Regions from separate parts of the Arthrobacter sp. zg-Y1219 genome, predicted to be linked through region 2. Evidence: predicted binding sites of a transcription regulator. Region 2 holds the regulator's gene; the other holds the start of a gene.
The links. Region 2 encodes HrcA, which represses chaperone genes, less so after heat shock. Its sites were predicted from a motif close to TTNGCACTCGNNNNNNNCGAGTGCNAA; they were not measured.

Region 1 (8,181 bases), on a different contig from region 2:
TTGGATAGGTAGGGAGAAACCAAGACCTCGATGCGCTGGAACGCTTTCACATCCGAATATCCGGTGGTGGCCATGGCGCGGCGGAGGGCACCCATCAGGTTGGACGTGCCGTTGGTGTGGTGCGAGGGTCCCCAGAGGACTTCCTGCAGCGGTCCCACGGTGTCCAGCCGGACCCGGTCGCCGCGCGGAAGCTCGCTGTGGTGGGCCTCCTGGCCCCAGTGCCATCCCTGGCCCGGTGCTTCCTCGGCGCGGGCCAGCGCGGAACCGAGCATCACGGCGTCGGCCCCCATGGCAATGGCCTTGACGATGTCGCCGCTGGTGCCCATGCCGCCGTCGGCGATCACGTGCACGTAGCGTCCGCCGGACTCGTCCATGTAGTCCCGGCGCGCTTCGGCAATGTCAGCAATGGCGGTCGCCATCGGAGCATGGATGCCCAGCGCGCGCCGGGTGGTGGTGGTCGCTCCCCCGCCGAAGCCCACCAGGACACCCGCGGCGCCGGTGCGCATCAGGTGCAGCGCCGGGGTGTAGCCGGCGGCGCCGCCCACAATGACCGGAACGTCCAGTTCGTAGATGAACTGCTTGAGGTTCAGCGGCTCGACCGTCTTGGAGACATGCTCTGCCGATACGGTGGTGCCGCGGATGACGAAGATGTCCACGCCGGCAGCCAGGACGGTCTTGTAGAACTCCTGGGTGCGCTGCGGCGTCAGCGATCCGGCGACGGTGACGCCGGCTTCCCGGACCTCGGCCAGGCGCGAAGTGATCAGCTCAGCCTGGATGGGCGCTTCGTAGATTTCCTGCAGCCGGCGGGTCGCTGCGGGGTTGAAGTTGTCTTCGCTCAGGACCGCGATCTCATCCAGCAGCGGCTGCGGATCCTCGTAGCGGGTCCACAGCCCCTCCAGGTTCAGCACGCCCACTCCGCCCAACCGCCCCATGGCGATGGCGGTGGCCGGTGACATCACCGAATCCATCGGCGCACCCATCACCGGCATGTCAAACTCATAGGCATCTATCTGCCAGCTGATTGAAACGTCCTGCGGGTCCCGGGTACGCCGGGACGGCACAATCGCCACATCATCGAGGGAGTAGGCTCGGCGCCCACGCTTGCCACGGCCAATTTCAATCTCGTTACTCACACCCCTAGGTTATCCCAGTGCGCGTCGTCGGCCCGAAAGCGCCCGGTATTGGTGCCGGCGGGGCGGGTTTCGGGCGGGGGTTCCGGCGGGTTTTGGGCGGTTCGGGCGGCACATGGGCGCGGTGCCCCGAACCCCGGCGGCCCAGTGCCCTAAACCCCGAAGGGCAGCCGCTGCGTGGTGCGCAGCGGCTGCCCTTCGACGAGAGAACCGGGTGTTTAGCGGCGGGTGCCGTAGTTCGGCGCCTCGGCGGTCATCATGATGTCGTGCGGATGGGATTCCTTCAGGCCGGCCGGAGTGATCCGGACAAACTTTCCCTTCTGCTTCAGTTCCGCGATGGTGCGTGCACCGGTGTAGAACATGGTCTGGCGCAGTCCGCCCACCAGCTGGTGGGCGACGGCGGACAGCGGGCCGCGGTACGGCACCTGGCCTTCGATGCCCTCCGGAATCAGCTTTTCGTCGGAGGGAACATCCGCCTGGAAGTAGCGGTCCTTGGAATAGGAGGTGTTCTTGCCCCGGCTCTGCATGGCCCCCAGGGAGCCCATGCCCCGGTAGGACTTGAACTGCTTGCCGTTGACGAACACCAGGTCGCCCGGGCTCTCCGCGGCGCCGGCGAGCAGGCCGCCGAGCATCACGGTATCGGCGCCGGCCACAATGGCCTTGCCGATGTCGCCGGAGTACTGCAGTCCGCCGTCGGCGATCAGCGGCACGCCGGCCGGGATGGCGGCCTTGGAGGCCTCGTAGATGGCGGTGATCTGGGGAACGCCGACGCCGGCAACGACGCGGGTGGTGCAGATCGAGCCCGGACCGACGCCGACCTTGATCGCATCGGCACCGGCATCGATGAGGGCCTGCGCGCCTTCGCGGGTGGCGGCCTGGCCGCCGATGATGTCCACGTGCGCGACTGCCGGATCCTTCTTCAGGCGGGCGATCATTTCCAGCACGCCGGCGCTGTGACCGTTGGCGGTGTCGACGACTAGGAGGTCGACGCCGGCCTCGACCAGGGTCATGGCGCGCTCGTAGCCGTCGCCGAAGAAGCCGATGGCGGCTCCGACGCGCAGCCGGCCTTCCTCGTCCTTGGTGGCGAGCGGGTATTGCTCGGCCTTGTCGAAGTCCTTGACCGTGATCAGGCCCTGCAGGCGGCCGTCGTCGTCAACCAGGGGAAGCTTCTCGATGCGGTGCTTGCCCAGCAGTTCAACGGTTTCCTCGGCGCTGATCCCAACCCGGCCGGTGATCAGCGGCATCCGGGTCATGACCTCGTTGACCAGGCGGCGGGGGTAATCGGCGCGCGGGATGAAGCGGGTGTCGCGGTTGGTCACGATGCCGAGCAGCTTGTTGTCCTCGTCCACGACCGGCAGGCCGGAAACGCGGAAATGGGCGCACAGATCGTCCAGTTCCAGCAGGGTGGCGTCCGGGGCGATGGTGACCGGATTGGTGATCATGCCGGACTCGCTGCGCTTGACGCGGTCCACATGCTCGGCCTGGTCCGGGATCGAGAGGTTGCGGTGGATCACGCCGAGGCCGCCCTGGCGTGCCATGGCGATCGCCATGCGGGATTCCGTCACCGTGTCCATGGCCGCGGAGAGCAGCGGCGTGTGCACAGTGATCCGCTTGGACAGGCGCGAAGACGTGTCTGCCTCGGACGGAATGACGTCCGTGGGGCCGGGCAGCAGCAGGACGTCGTCGTACGTCAGGCCAATGAAGCCGAACGGGTCATGCTCTGGGGACTGCTGGCTCAAAACTACGCCTCTTTCGCGAAGGACCGGAGGGATGGAGGGAAAACCGGAAAGGGACCGGTTGGCTCACCTACATCCTAAAACGAAAGACCGCCCGTCCCTATTCCAAAACCTTACGGGTGGCATCGGTCACAGCCGTTCCTTCCCGGCCCGCCGAGAGCGGGATTCCCACGTGCCTTCCCCCGTGCCTTCCCCCGTGCCCTCCCCGTGCCTTCCCCCGTGCCGGCACGTCCGCCGTCGTCCCCGGCGGCAGGGGCCGAACCGAAAAAAGCCCCGGTGCCGCAGCGGAATTCCGCTGCGGCACCGGGGCTCCAACCGTTACTTAGTGCTGGTGTCCGTGATCTTCTTCGTCGTCGGCCGGCTTCTCCACCACGAGGGCTTCAGTGGTGAGTACCAGTGCCGCGATGGACGCGGCATTGCGCAGCGCCGAGCGCGTGACCTTGACCGGGTCAATGATGCCGGCCTCGATCAGGTTCTCGTACACGCCGGTTGCGGCGTTGAAGCCGTTGTTGACCTCCAGGTCGGTGACCTTGGCGACAACAACCATGCCTTCGGCGCCGGCGTTCTCGGCGATCCAGCGCAGCGGCTGCGCCAGGGCGCGGCGGACCAGGCCCACAGCGGTGGCGGCGTCGCCTTCGAGCTTAACAACCTCGGGATCGGTGTCCAGGGCCTTGGCTGCGTGGACCAGCGCGGAACCGCCGCCGGCCACGATGCCCTCTTCCAGGGCTGCACGCGTCGAGGACACTGCGTCTTCGATGCGGTGCTTCTTTTCCTTCAGCTCAACCTCGGTGGCTGCACCGACCTTGATGACGCCAATGCCGCCGGAGAGCTTGGCCAGGCGTTCCTGCAGCTTCTCGCGGTCCCAGTCGGAATCCGTGCGCTCAATTTCGGCGCGGATCTGGGCAACGCGGTCCGCCACGTCGGATTCCGAACCGGAACCGTCAACGATGGTGGTGTTGTCCTTGGTGACCGTGATGCGGCGGGCGGAGCCCAGCACCTCAAGGCCAACCTGGTCCAGCTTCAGGCCCAGGTCGGGCGAGACAACCTGCGCACCCGTAAGGGTGGCGATGTCCTGCATCATGGCCTTGCGGCGGTCGCCGAAGCCGGGAGCCTTGACGGCCACGACGTTCAGGGTTCCGCGGATCTTGTTGACCACCAGGGTGGACAGGGCTTCGCCCTCAATGTCCTCGGCGATGATGAACAGCGGCTTGGAGGTTCCCAGCGCCTTCTCCAGCAGCGGCAGGAACTCGGCGACGGAGGAGATCTTGCCGGAGTTGATCAGGATCAGCGCGTCCTCGAGGACGGCTTCCTGGCGCTCGGCGTCGGTCACGAAGTACGGGGACAGGTAGCCCTTGTCGAACTGCATGCCTTCGGTGATGACCAGTTCGGTCTGCGTCGAGGACGATTCCTCGATGGTGATGACGCCGTCCTTGCCGACGGTGTCGAAAGCCTTGGCCAGCAGTTCGCCGATCTCCATGCTCTGCGCGGAGATGGCAGCGACGTGCGCAACCTGGTTGCCTTCAACTTCCTTGGCGTTTTCCAGCAGCCGTGCGGCAACTGCCTCCACGGCGATTTCCATGCCGCGCTTGAGCTGGCCCGGAGCTGCGCCGGCAGCAACGTTGCGCAGGCCTTCCTTGACCAGTGCCTGCGCCAGGACGGTTGCCGTGGTGGTGCCGTCGCCGGCAACATCGTTGGTCTTGGTGGCTACTTCCTTGGCCAGCTGGGCGCCGAGGTTTTCGTAGGGGTCATCCAGCTCCACCTCGCGGGCGATGGTCACGCCGTCGTTGGTGATGGTGGGAGCGCCCCAGGTCTTGGCGAGCACTACGTTGCGGCCGCGCGGGCCGAGGGTCACCTTGACGGTGTTGGCCAGCTTGTCGACGCCGGCCTCCAGCGAGCGGCGGGCGGAGTCGTTGAACTCCAATTGCTTTGCCATGTGTGTGTCCTTTCCGACAGCTACATCTGCACCTGCATCAGAAAACCCCGGCCAGATTGGCCGGGGTCTTCCTTTTTCAACTACTTAACGACGATGGCCAGTACGTCGCGGGCGGACAGCACCAGGTATTCCTGGCCGCCGTGCTTGACTTCAGTTCCGCCGTACTTGGAGTAGATGACGACGTCGCCTTCGGAAACATCCACGGGAACGCGGTTGCCGTTGTCGTCAACGCGGCCGGGGCCTACTGCGACAACTTCGCCCTCCTGGGGCTTTTCCTTGGCGGTGTCCGGGATGACGAGGCCGGAAGCAGTGGTCTGCTCGGCTTCGAGGGGGCGGACAACAATACGATCCTCAAGGGGCTTAATCGAGACCGACACTCGGGCTCTCCTTTGCGTAGTTACTAACGGATGTGGACCGTCGGTAGGCGCTGGCCGTCGTCGCGGTGCCGGATGGCGCTTCCCTCAGGAATTAGCACCCTCACTGGGAGAGTGCTGGTTCCTAACTTATGCAACGGTTAGCACTCGGTCAAGGCGAGTGCCAATATTGGCTCCGGCTACCCGGGTGCCGGGAGGCGATATAACGAAATGTGCTGCGCTTAACTTGCCTTAGCCTTACCTAACAGATAGTTTTCAGGGGCGCGCATTGATTAGCAAACACTTCTGTGTCCTATTGGCATTTTTTCCGTTTCCGGTTGCGGGGTTTCTCCGCCGCGCGGACCCGGACCCAAGCAGCTGGAGCCCATTACTGTGAAAAACACCCTCAAGTCCCGCATCGTCGCGGGCACCGCGCTGGCCTCTCTCCTCGCGCTGAGCGCCTGCGGAGCCGAGACGGCCGCCACCGCCGAAGAAGCTCCCGAGCCGACCAACGTCACCGTTGAGCATGCCCAGGGAACCACTGAAGTTCCGGTGAACCCGGAAACCGTCTACACCTTCGACCTGGGTGCCCTCGACACGATGGATGCCCTCGACGTTGATGTCGACGGCGTTCCGGCAGCCAACTTCCCCGACAGCCTCTCCAAGTTCGCCGGTGATGATTACACGAAGATCGGCTCTATGAAGGAACCGGATTTCGAAGCCATCAGCGAAGGCGCACCGGACCTGATCATCATCTCGGGCCGTGTTGCTGCCTCCTATGAGGAACTGAGCAAGATTGCGCCCACCATCGACCTGAGCGTTGATGCGGCTGATCCGATGGCTTCCTTCAAGGAAGCAACGGGCACGCTGGGCCGGATCTTCGACAAGGAAGAAGCCGCTGACGAGAAGCTCGCCGCCATCGACAAGCGGATCGAAGAGACCAAAACCGCTGCAGCTGACGCAGGAACCGGCCTGATCGTCATGACCAGCGGCGGCGAAATGACTGCTTACGGCGCCGGCTCCCGCTTCGGCATCATCCACGACGTCCTCGGCGTGACTCCGGTCGCGGAGATCAAGTCCGAAGGCAAGCACGGCGAGTCCGTCACCGCCGAATACATCGCCACCAAGAACCCCGACAACCTGTTCGTCATCGACCGCGACACTGCAGTCGGCGAAAGCGGCGAGGCAGCTGTTGCCGTGCTGGACAACGAACTGGTCAACGGCACCAACGCCGCCAAGAACGACCGCATCACCACGCTGGACGCCAACAGCTGGTACCTCGTGGGCTACGGCCTGACCAACGTGGACAGCATGGTCACCGAAGTCCAGAACGGTATTTCCTAACATCCCTCTCACCGCCTTAGGTTCCGGCACCGCTGCCGGAACCTAAGGCGAGACCGGACTTTTCTCATGAGCGCTCCCGCCGCGCCTGCCCCAGGCCCCGCTTCTCCCCCCGCATTGCCCCCGCCCTCCACTTCCGCCGCCGTCACCCGACGACGGCGGTTTCCGCGTACCGCGGCCAGCCTGGCGCTGGGGTCCGCAGCGGTCTTCGTGCTGGCTGTGGCGAGCATGTTCATCGGGGTCAGCGACGTTTCGCTGCCCTCGCTGCTGGCCGGGGATCCCGTGGCGTGGCAGGTCTTTTGGGTCAGCCGCGTTCCCCGCACCCTGAGCATCATCCTCGCCGGCATGGCCCTGAGCGTCGCCGGGCTCATCATGCAGCTGATGGCCCGCAACAAGTTCGTGGAACCGGGCACCGTCGGCACCGTGGAGTCCGCATCCCTGGGCATCCTGGTGGTCACCGTCCTGCTTCCCGGCGCCTCCATGATCATGAAGATGTCCACCGCCACCCTGTTCGCGGCAGCCGGAACCGCACTGTTCCTGCTCATCCTGCGCCGCCTGCCGATGCGCAACACGCTGATCGTTCCCCTGGTCGGCATCATGCTCGGCGGCGTCATCTCCGCCGTCACCACCTTTTTCGCTTACCGCACCGACCTGCTGCAAACCCTGAACAGCTGGATGGTCGGAGACTTCTCGGGCGTCCTGCGGGGCCGCTATGAGCTGCTCTGGATCGTCGGCATCCTGACGGTGATCGGCTACCTCGCCGCCGACCGCTTCACCGTCGCGGGCATGGGCGCCGATTTCACCACCAACCTCGGCCTGAACTACAACCGCGTGATGATGCTGGGCCTGGTCATCGTGTCCCTGATCAGCGCCGTCGTCGTCGTCAGCGTGGGTTCCATTCCGTTCCTGGGCCTGATCGTGCCGAACCTGGTCTCCCTGATGATCGGCGACAACGTCCGGCGGGCGGTGCCCTGGGTCGCCGTCTTCGGCGCCGGCTTTGTCCTGGCCTGCGACATCATCGGCCGCACCATCCGCTACCCATACGAAATTCCGGTGGGCGTGATCGTCTCCGCCATCGGCAGCGTCCTCTTCCTGTACCTGCTCCTGCGAAAGCGTGCCGCCCGTGGCTAACTCCAACCCGCTGCCGACGGCGATGGTCTCCTCCCGCCGGCACCCGGTGCGCTCTCTGCCGCCGAAGTTCTGGATCATCACCCTGGGAATTGCCGCGGCAGCCCTCGTCGCGGTGTTCATGACCATCGAGCTGCGGGGAAACCTCGGCTACATCCTGCCGCGCCGCGCCGTCAAGGTGGCGTCGATGATCCTGGTGGCTTACGCCGTCGGGGTCTCCACCGTGCTCTTCCAGACGGTGACCTGCAACCGCATCCTGACGCCGTCGATCATGGGCTTTGACGCCCTGTACGTGCTGCTGCAGACCGCCCTGGTGTTCGTGATCGGCGGCCAGGCCGTGCTCACGATGTCCGAGCCCGTGCTGTTCATCATCGAGCTCGTGCTCATGGTGGGCTTCTCCTTCCTGCTCTACCGCTGGCTGTTCACCGGCGGCGGCAAGTCCCTGCACCTGATGCTGCTGGTGGGAATCATCTTCGGCACCATGTTCCGGGGCTTCTCGTCCCTGCTCCAGCGGCTGATCGATCCCAGCGAGTTCATCATCCTGCAGGACCTGTTCTTCG
Region 2 (8,181 bases):
CCGAGAGCGGCGGCGACCCCATCGGTGAAGCAGTGCTCGCCATGACCTCCGGCAAGCCGGCGGATCCGGACTATTTTAATCCGTGGCACAAGGCCAGCCGCGTCACCGCCTCGATCTCCGGCAAGAACGTCATTACCGTCGACATTTCCGAGGATGCCTTCACAACCTCAATGGACGAGGGAATGGCCCACCGTGCCGTTCAGCAGCTGGTCTACACGGCCACCGCGGCGGCATCGAATGCCGGTTTGACCACCGTGGGCCACGAGGCGTCGGTGGTGCTGCTGGTGGACGGCAAGGCGGATTACACCGCCTTTGGGCACGAGGTCCTGGAAGGCCCGCTGCAGCGCGACGCGGCGCTCATGGCGCCCATTTGGATCATCGACCCGCAGGAGGGATCCGGCTCGCAATCCTCCCTCACCGTGCACGGCACGGCAGTCTCCGAAGGCGGCCAGCTCTCCTGGCGGGTGGAACCCATTGTGGACGGCCGGCCGGCGGAGACCGCCATCGAGACCGGTTATGCCGAACTCGAGGCACCCACCGGAGGCAGCTCGCTTTTCGGCTTTACCGTGGAGCTGCCCCCGGGTGAATACAACGTCAGCGTCTTTCACGGCGAGGACCGGGAGAACGAGGATTCCAAGCGCGTGAGCGTCAGCTCCGTGCCGCAGTAGTTCCTACCAGCGGCCCAGCAGGGAGTTGAGGACTGCCAGCGCAGCCGGCCCCGCAGTCGAGGACCGCAGGACGTGTCCGCCCAGCCGGACCGCCACGGCCCCGCCGGACCGCAGAAGGTCCACTTCTGCGGCGCTGATGCCGCCTTCCGGGCCCACAACCACCGCGATGCTCAGTGGCCGGTTCCCGGCCCGCCGGCGCGCTTCCGCGACGGCCGGGGCGAGTCCGCCGTCGGCCTCCTCGTGCAGCACCACCACCAGATCCACGTCAGCCAGCCGCAGCGCCAGTGCCTTTGACTCCACGACCTCTTCGACCAGCGGAACCGCTGAACGGCGGGACTGTTTGGCCGCAGCAGTGACAATCCCCTGCCATTTGGCCTGTCCCTTGGCCGCCTTGTCGGCGCGCCAGCGCACGATGCTGCGCTCGGACTGCCACGGAAGAACCACATGCACGCCGAGTTCTGTTGCCGCTTCGATCGCCTGCTCGTCGCGGCCGCCCTTGGCAAGGGCCTGGACCAGGATCAGCTTTTCGGCTGCCTCGTTTTCTTCGGTGACGGCTTCCACGGATACTTCCAGCCGGGACGGAGCCGCTGCCGACACGGTGCCGGTCAGCCGCAGTCCGGCACCGTCCACAATGTCCACCGGTTCGCCGGGGGCAAGCCGCTTCACGGCTACGGCGTGGTGGGCCTCCGGTCCCTCGAGGACAAACACTGACCCGGGCACGGCGGCGCGGACGGCGCCCGGGTCACCGAAGAAAATGGGGTTGGTCATGGTCAGAGATTGCCCAGGCGGTCCCGCAGCCGGGCGAAGACGCCGGATCCGCTGCCGGCCAGGCGGCCCTCGGCGTATTCCTCACCGCGGAGCTTTGCCAGTTTGCGCAGCAGCTCCTCCTGCTCCGCGTCCAGCTTCTGCGGAGTCTCCACATGCAGGTGGACCAGGAGGTCTCCGCGGCCGTAACCGCGCAGATGGGTGACGCCCAGTCCCTTGAGGGTGGTGATTTCGCCGGACTGCGTGCCGGCCTTGACCGTAATTTCACGGTCGCCGTCGAACGTTTCGAAGTTGATCGAGGAGCCCAGTGCGGCGGCCGTCATCGGCACCGTCAGGGTGGCGTGCAAGTCGTCGCCCTCGCGCACGAACGTGGGATCGGCGTTAACCCGGATCTCCACGTAGAGGTCACCCTGCGGTCCGCCGGCGGTGCCGGCTTCGCCCTGGCCGCCGAGCTGGATGCGGGTGCCGGTGGCAACGCCGGCCGGGATCTTGATGTTCAGCGTGCGGCGGCTGCGGACCCGGCCCTCGCCGGCGCACTCGTGGCAGGGATCGGGAATGACCGAGCCGTACCCCTGGCACGATCCGCAGGGGGCGCTGGTCATGACCTGGCCCAGGATGGAGCGGACAGCGCGCTGCACCTGGCCGGTGCCGTGGCAGATGTCGCAGGTCCGCGGCGAGGTGCCGGGCTGGCAGCAGCTGCCGTCGCAGGTCGGGCAGGTGACGGCGGTGTCGACGTCGATCTTCTTGTTGATGCCGAACACGGCGTCCTTGAGATCGATGCGCACATTGATCAGCGCGTCCTGGCCGCGGCGCGTGCGGGAGGCCGGGCCCCGGCCGCCGCCCGCTCCGGCTCCGCCGAAGAAGGTGTCGAAAATGTCCTGGAAGCCAAAGCTCTGGCCGCCGAAGCCGGCGCCGCCGCCGAAACCGTTGTCGTTGCCGTTCTCGTTGCCGGTGGTGTCGTAGATCCGGCGCTTCTGCGGATCCGCCAGCACCTCGTAGGCGTGGGTCACGGCCTTGAACTCGTCCTGCGCTCCGGGAGCAGAGTTAACATCCGGGTGCAGCTTGCGGGCAAGCTTCCGGTACGCCTTCTTGATTTCTTCGCCCGTTGCGTCGCGTCCGACACCCAGGACCTGGTAGTGATCGCTCACTCGTGCACATCGCTTCCTGTAATTTGCAGTAACCGTGTTGCGGTTTCGCCTTCTCTTGCGAAGACTTCCGCCGGCTCCGGCCGCCTTGGACGGCCGGGAACCGGCGCACTGCTGCTGTATTGTCTAACGTTTTCTAGTTGTTCAGTATCCGGGAAAGGTAGCGGGCCACGGCCCGCACCGTCGCCATGGTGTTGGGATAATCCATGCGGGTTGGTCCGAGCACCCCCACCTTCGCCGAAGCGTCCGGGCCGTAGCCGGTGGCCACGACCGATGCCTCCGACAGCGAACCGTGCGGGTTCTCCCGTCCGATCCGGACCGAAACGCCCCGGGCGTCCTGCTCCATTTCGGACAACAACCGAAGCATGACCACTTGTTCCTCCAGCGCCTCGAGGATCGGGCCAATGGTCAGGGGAAAGTCTACGGTGGACCGTGCGAGGTTGGCTGTTCCGGCCATGACCAAGCGGTCTTCGCGGTTGATTCCGGCCAGTTGTTCCAGGCACCGGGCCAGGGCGGCGGCACTGCGCCGCCTGCGGGCCGGCACCGTGGCCAGGCATTCGGCCAGGTGGCCGGTGATCCGGGTCAGCGGTGTGCCGCTGAGCGAGACGAGGAAGTGCTGCCGCAAATCCAGCAGGTCCGGCTCCGTGACCTGGTCCGGAATGGTGATGACGCGCTGCTCCACCCGGCCGGTCGTCGAAATCAGGACAACCAGCACCTGGGCGGGTGCGAGCAGGACAAACTCGATGTGCCGCACCTTGGCGTTGCCCAAATGCGGATACTGCACCACGGCCACCTGGTTAGTCAGCTGCGACAGCAGCCGGACCGTCCGCTCCATGACGTCGTCGAGGTCGTCGGCGCCCTCCAGCAGGGAGGAGATGGCCTTGCGTTCGGCGGCGGACAGGGGCTTTACATCGGAGATCCTGTCCACAAACAAGCGGTAGCCCTTGTCGGTGGGGATGCGCCCGGCAGAAGTATGAGGCGCAACGATCAGGCCCTCTTCTTCAAGGGCAGCCATATCGTTGCGGATGGTTGCGCTGGAGACCCCGAGCTGGTGGCGTTCCACCAGGGCCTTGGAGCCGACCGGCTCGCGCGAATGCACATAGTCTTCAACAATGGCCCGGAGCACCTCGAGTCTGCGTGGTTCACTCATGGTTTTCCCTCCCTTGCTGACGGTGGACCGGCGGTCAACCGGCGTCGGCCGTTGAGCGGCTGACGGTTAGCACTCACCATGCCTAAGTGCTAAGTCTAATACGGATCAGGGTCGTTGCTAGCATTGAGTGGCCCGAGCCGCGCACGCCTGCGGCGTGCACTTGCCAGCTGCATGCGAACCAACCAAAGCGAGGAAAACACCCGTGTCCAACTTTTCGTGGGGACCGCAGGACATCAGTGCTCCGGCCCGGAAAACCCTCCCCAAGGTCGGGGCAGAGGCCGGTCTGGTGCTCGAGGATGTGCAGAGCGGCTGGGTCGGAGCCGTGGTCCGGGTGGAGAAGTCCGGCGGACTGCATCTGATGGTGCTGGAGGACCGGCGGGGAAAAACCAAGTCGTTTGAACTGGGTTTCGGCTTCCTGCTCGACGGCGAGCCGGTGGAAGTGATCCCGGCGGTCAAGGCGGCGGCACCCGTGTCCCGGCGGACGGCGTCGGGCTCCGTCCGGGTGGACAATGTGCGGGCGCGCACCGCCAGGGCCAGCCGCATCTGGGTGGAAGGAAAGCACGACGCCGAACTGGTGGAGAAGGTGTGGGGCGACGACCTCCGCGTGGAAGGCATCGTCGTCGAGCCCCTGCACGGAGTGGATGATCTGCATGCCGCGGTTCGGGACTTCAGCCCGGGCCCCGGCCGCCGGCTGGGCATCCTGGTGGACCACCTGGTGTCCGGCTCCAAGGAGTCCCGCATCGCCGCCGAAACCATGGCGGTCCCCGGGGCGCGCGGAAACGTGCTGATTGTGGGGCATCCGTACGTTGATGTCTGGCAGGCCATCAAGCCGCAGACCATCGGCCTGACCGCCTGGCCGGTGGTCCCGCGGCACGAAGACTGGAAGACGGGCATCCTCAAGGGCCTGGGCTGGCCGCACCGGGACCACACGGACGTGGCGATGGGGTGGAAGAAACTGCTGGGCAGCGTCAACTCGTACGCCGATCTGGAGCCCTCGCTGTTGGGGCGGGTGGAGGAAGTCATCGACTTCCTGACCGTTCCCTAGCGAACCGCGCGCCGCGTCGGGTACCGGAGACGGGACCCGTTGCCAGTAACCTAGTTGAGGTACAGGGCAGTAAACCGATCCGATCCGATCTGCACAGTTTTATCTGCACAGTCTCACCGGGTTTATCTGCACAGTCTCACCGGGTACCGCGAGTCCAAGCATTGGCCCCAGGGCATAAGACCAAGGCGTCCAGAGTCACAAAGGAAACAGCAGTGTCGAACATCCGTCAGAACCACCACCCGCAGCCCGATGACCGGGGTTCCGGCGCTCGTCCCGCCTACCAGGGAGCGCCCGCCAATGCGCTGCCCCTGACGGCCTCGGAGGACCGGCAGTGGGCAACCATGGCGCACTTCGGCGGCATCCTGGGTTTCATCCCGGCCCTGGTCATCTTTCTGGTTTTCCGCGACCGCGGCCCCTTCACCGCCCAGGAGTCCAAGGAAGCGCTGAACTTCACGCTGCCTCCCACCATCGTTGCCCTGGTGGCTTGGCTGCTGTCCTTCATTCCGGTAATCGGCTGGGTCTTCGCCATCCTTAACGCCCTGCTCTGGGTCATCATTGCCGTTTCCTCGGTGGTGGCCGGCATCGAGGTCAACCGCGGGCGCCCTTACCGGTACCGCCTGAACCTGCGCCGCATCACGTAACGGGCATTCACCTCAGACAGGCCAAAAAAGAAGGACCCCGGCCGGCATCGCTGCCGTCCCCCGGGGTCCTTCTCTTGTTGGATGCCTCTTGTCCCGGTCCGGCAGCCTGTCCTAGTCCGGCAGCCTGTCCTAGTCCGGCAGCCTGTCCCGGTCCGGCAGCCTGTCCTAGTCCGGCAGCAGGCGGCGGACGACGGCGTCGGCGAGCAGGCGGCCCTTGGTCGTGAGCAGCACGCGGCCGGTCAGGGCAGCCCTCGGGTCCACCAGGCCGTCGGCCATCAGGCCCGCGACGGCGAGCCGGCCGGAATCCTTCAGCCGGGACAGCTCCAGGCCCTCCGCAAGCCGGGTGCGCAGCATGACGTCTTCCACGTACCGGGTGTCGGCGTCGAGGGTTTCGCGCCCCACCGCCGGCGACTCCCCCGCCGCAAGCCGCTGCGCGTAGGCGGTCGGGTGCTTCGCGTTCCACCAGCGCACGCCGCCGGCGTGGGAATGCGCGCCGGGACCGATCCCCCACCAGTCATCGCTGCGCCAGTACGCCAGGTTGTGGCGGCAGTGATCAGAGGGTGTCCGGGACCAGTTGCTCACCTCGTACCAGGACAGTCCGGCGGCCGTCATCATTTCGTCGGCCATGAGGTATTTGTCCGCGTGGTCGTCGTCGTCGATCGGCGGCACCTCGCCGCGCCGCATCCGTGCGGCCAGCTTGGTGCCGTCCTCGATGATCAGCGCGTAGGCCGAGATGTGGTCCGGCTCGTAGCTGAGCGCCTCCTTGACGGAGACTTCCCAGTCCGCGAGGGACTCTCCCGGCGTGCCGTAGATCAGGTCGACGCTCACGTTCAGGCCGGCGTCGCGCGCCCACTTCACTGCCTGGGGAACCCGCGACGGCGTGTGCGTGCGGTCCAGGACCGCCAGGACGTGTGGGACCGCTGACTGCATGCCGAAGGAGACCCGGGTGAAACCGGCGTCGGCGAGCAGCTGCAGGGACGCGGGGGTGACCGAGTCCGGGTTGGCTTCGGTGGTGACCTCGGCGCCCGGTTCCAGGCCCCAGGCGTCAACGGCTGTCTTCAGGATCCCGGCCAGGTCCTCGGCGGGCAGCAGGGTGGGTGTTCCGCCGCCGAAAAAGACGGTGCCGAGCTTCCGGTCCGGCAAGCCCGAGGCCTTCAGCGCACGGGCGGCAAAGCGGACTTCCTGTTCCGCGGTGCCGCCGTAGGCGGCCTGCGAGGCGCCGCCGCCGAGCTCGGTGGCGGTGTAGGTGTTGAAGTCGCAGTAGCCGCAGCGGACGGCGCAGAACGGGATATGGACGTAAAGCCCGAAGTTCCGTTCGGCTGCGCCGGCCGCGGCCTGTGCTGGCAGGAGTCCGTCGGCGGGTGCCGGGTCTCCGAGGGGCAGTGCGCTGGGTGTCACTTCTTGGATTTGTCCTTGGATTCGTCGGAGGAAAGCGCTGCCACGAAGGCTTCCTGGGGAACCTCGACGCGGCCCACCATCTTCATGCGCTTCTTGCCTTCCTTCTGCTTTTCCAGCAGCTTGCGCTTACGGCTGATGTCGCCGCCGTAGCACTTGGCCAGCACGTCCTTGCGGATGGCGCGGATGGATTCGCGGGCGATGATCCGGGAGCCGATGGCCGCCTGGATGGGCACCTCGAACTGCTGGCGCGGGATCAGTTCGCGCAGCTTGCCGGTCATCATGACACCGTAGGAGTAGGCCTTGTCCCTGTGCGTGATGGAGCTGAACGCATCCACCTGTTCGCCCTGGAGCAGGATGTCCACCTTGACCAGGTCGGCGACCTGTTCGCCGTCGGCCTTCCAGTCCAGCGACGCGTAGCCGCGGGTCTTGGATTTGAGGATGTCGAAGAAGTCGAAGACGATCTCGGCCAGCGGCAGGCGGTACCGGATTTCCACCCGGTCCTCGGAGAGGTAGTCCATGCCGCCCAGGACGCCGCGGCGGGACTGGCACAGCTCCATGATGGCGCCGACAAATTCGTTCGGCGCCAGGATCGTGGCCGAGACCATCGGCTCGCGGACCTCTTTGATTTTGCCTTCGGGGTACTCGCTGGGGTTGGTCACCGTGACCACCTTCTTGTCCTCCAGCGTCACCTCGTACTCCACGTTGGGCGCGGTGGAGATCAGGTCCAGGTTGTACTCGCGCTCGAGCCGTTCACGGGTGATTTCCAGGTGCAGCAGGCCCAGGAATCCCACCCGGAAGCCGAAGCCCAGCGCCGCGGACGTCTCGGGTTCGTATACCAGCGCGGCATCGTTGAGCATCAGCTTTTCCAGTGCGTCGCGCAGCACCGGGTAGTCGGCGCCGTCGATGGGGTACAGCCCGGAGAACACCATGGGTTTGGGATCGGCGTAGCCTTCGAGGGACTTCTCGGCCGGCTTGGCCAGGTTGGTGACGGTGTCGCCGACCTTGGACAGCCGGACATCCTTCACGCCGGTGATGAGGTAGCCGACCTCACCGACGCCCAGGCCCTTGGACGGGGTGGGCTCCGGGGAACTGACGCCGATTTCCAGCAGTTCGTGGCTGGCGCGGGTGGACATCATCTGGATCCGTTCGCGCGGGGACAGCGAACCGTCGATGACGCGGACGTAGGTGACGACGCCGCGGTAGGTGTCATACACGGAGTCGAAGATCATGGCCCGGGCGGGAGCGTTGGGGTCGCCCACCGGTGCCGGAATCTCGCGGACAATCTGGTCCAGCAGGGCTTCGACGCCAACACCGGTCTTGCCGGAGACCCTCAATACGTCAGCCGGATCGCCGCCGATCAGCTTCGCCA

Region 1: a site for HrcA is predicted at 5,314-5,340, ahead of groES (co-chaperone GroES). Genes of this name have one in related genera too.

What each region holds. Positions count from the first base shown of each region.
Region 1 is NZ_JASKLY010000009.1:131,507-139,687, forward strand. It holds gene QNO00_RS05335 (GuaB3 family IMP dehydrogenase-related protein) at 1-1,133, opposite strand, end outside; gene guaB (IMP dehydrogenase) at 1,349-2,869, opposite strand; gene groL (chaperonin GroEL) at 3,189-4,799, opposite strand; gene groES (co-chaperone GroES) at 4,880-5,176, opposite strand; gene QNO00_RS05355 (siderophore ABC transporter substrate-binding protein) at 5,546-6,496, shown strand; gene QNO00_RS05360 (ABC transporter permease) at 6,563-7,624, shown strand; gene QNO00_RS05365 (iron chelate uptake ABC transporter family permease subunit) at 7,617-8,181, shown strand, end outside.
Region 2 is NZ_JASKLY010000003.1:169,445-177,625, forward strand. It holds gene QNO00_RS01970 (GerMN domain-containing protein) at 1-668, shown strand, start outside; gene QNO00_RS01975 (16S rRNA (uracil(1498)-N(3))-methyltransferase) at 672-1,436, opposite strand; gene dnaJ (molecular chaperone DnaJ) at 1,439-2,581, opposite strand; gene hrcA (heat-inducible transcriptional repressor HrcA) at 2,715-3,728, opposite strand; gene QNO00_RS01990 (DUF3097 domain-containing protein) at 3,931-4,773, shown strand; gene QNO00_RS01995 (DUF4870 domain-containing protein) at 4,995-5,414, shown strand; gene hemW (radical SAM family heme chaperone HemW) at 5,580-6,812, opposite strand; gene lepA (translation elongation factor 4) at 6,809-8,181, opposite strand, start outside.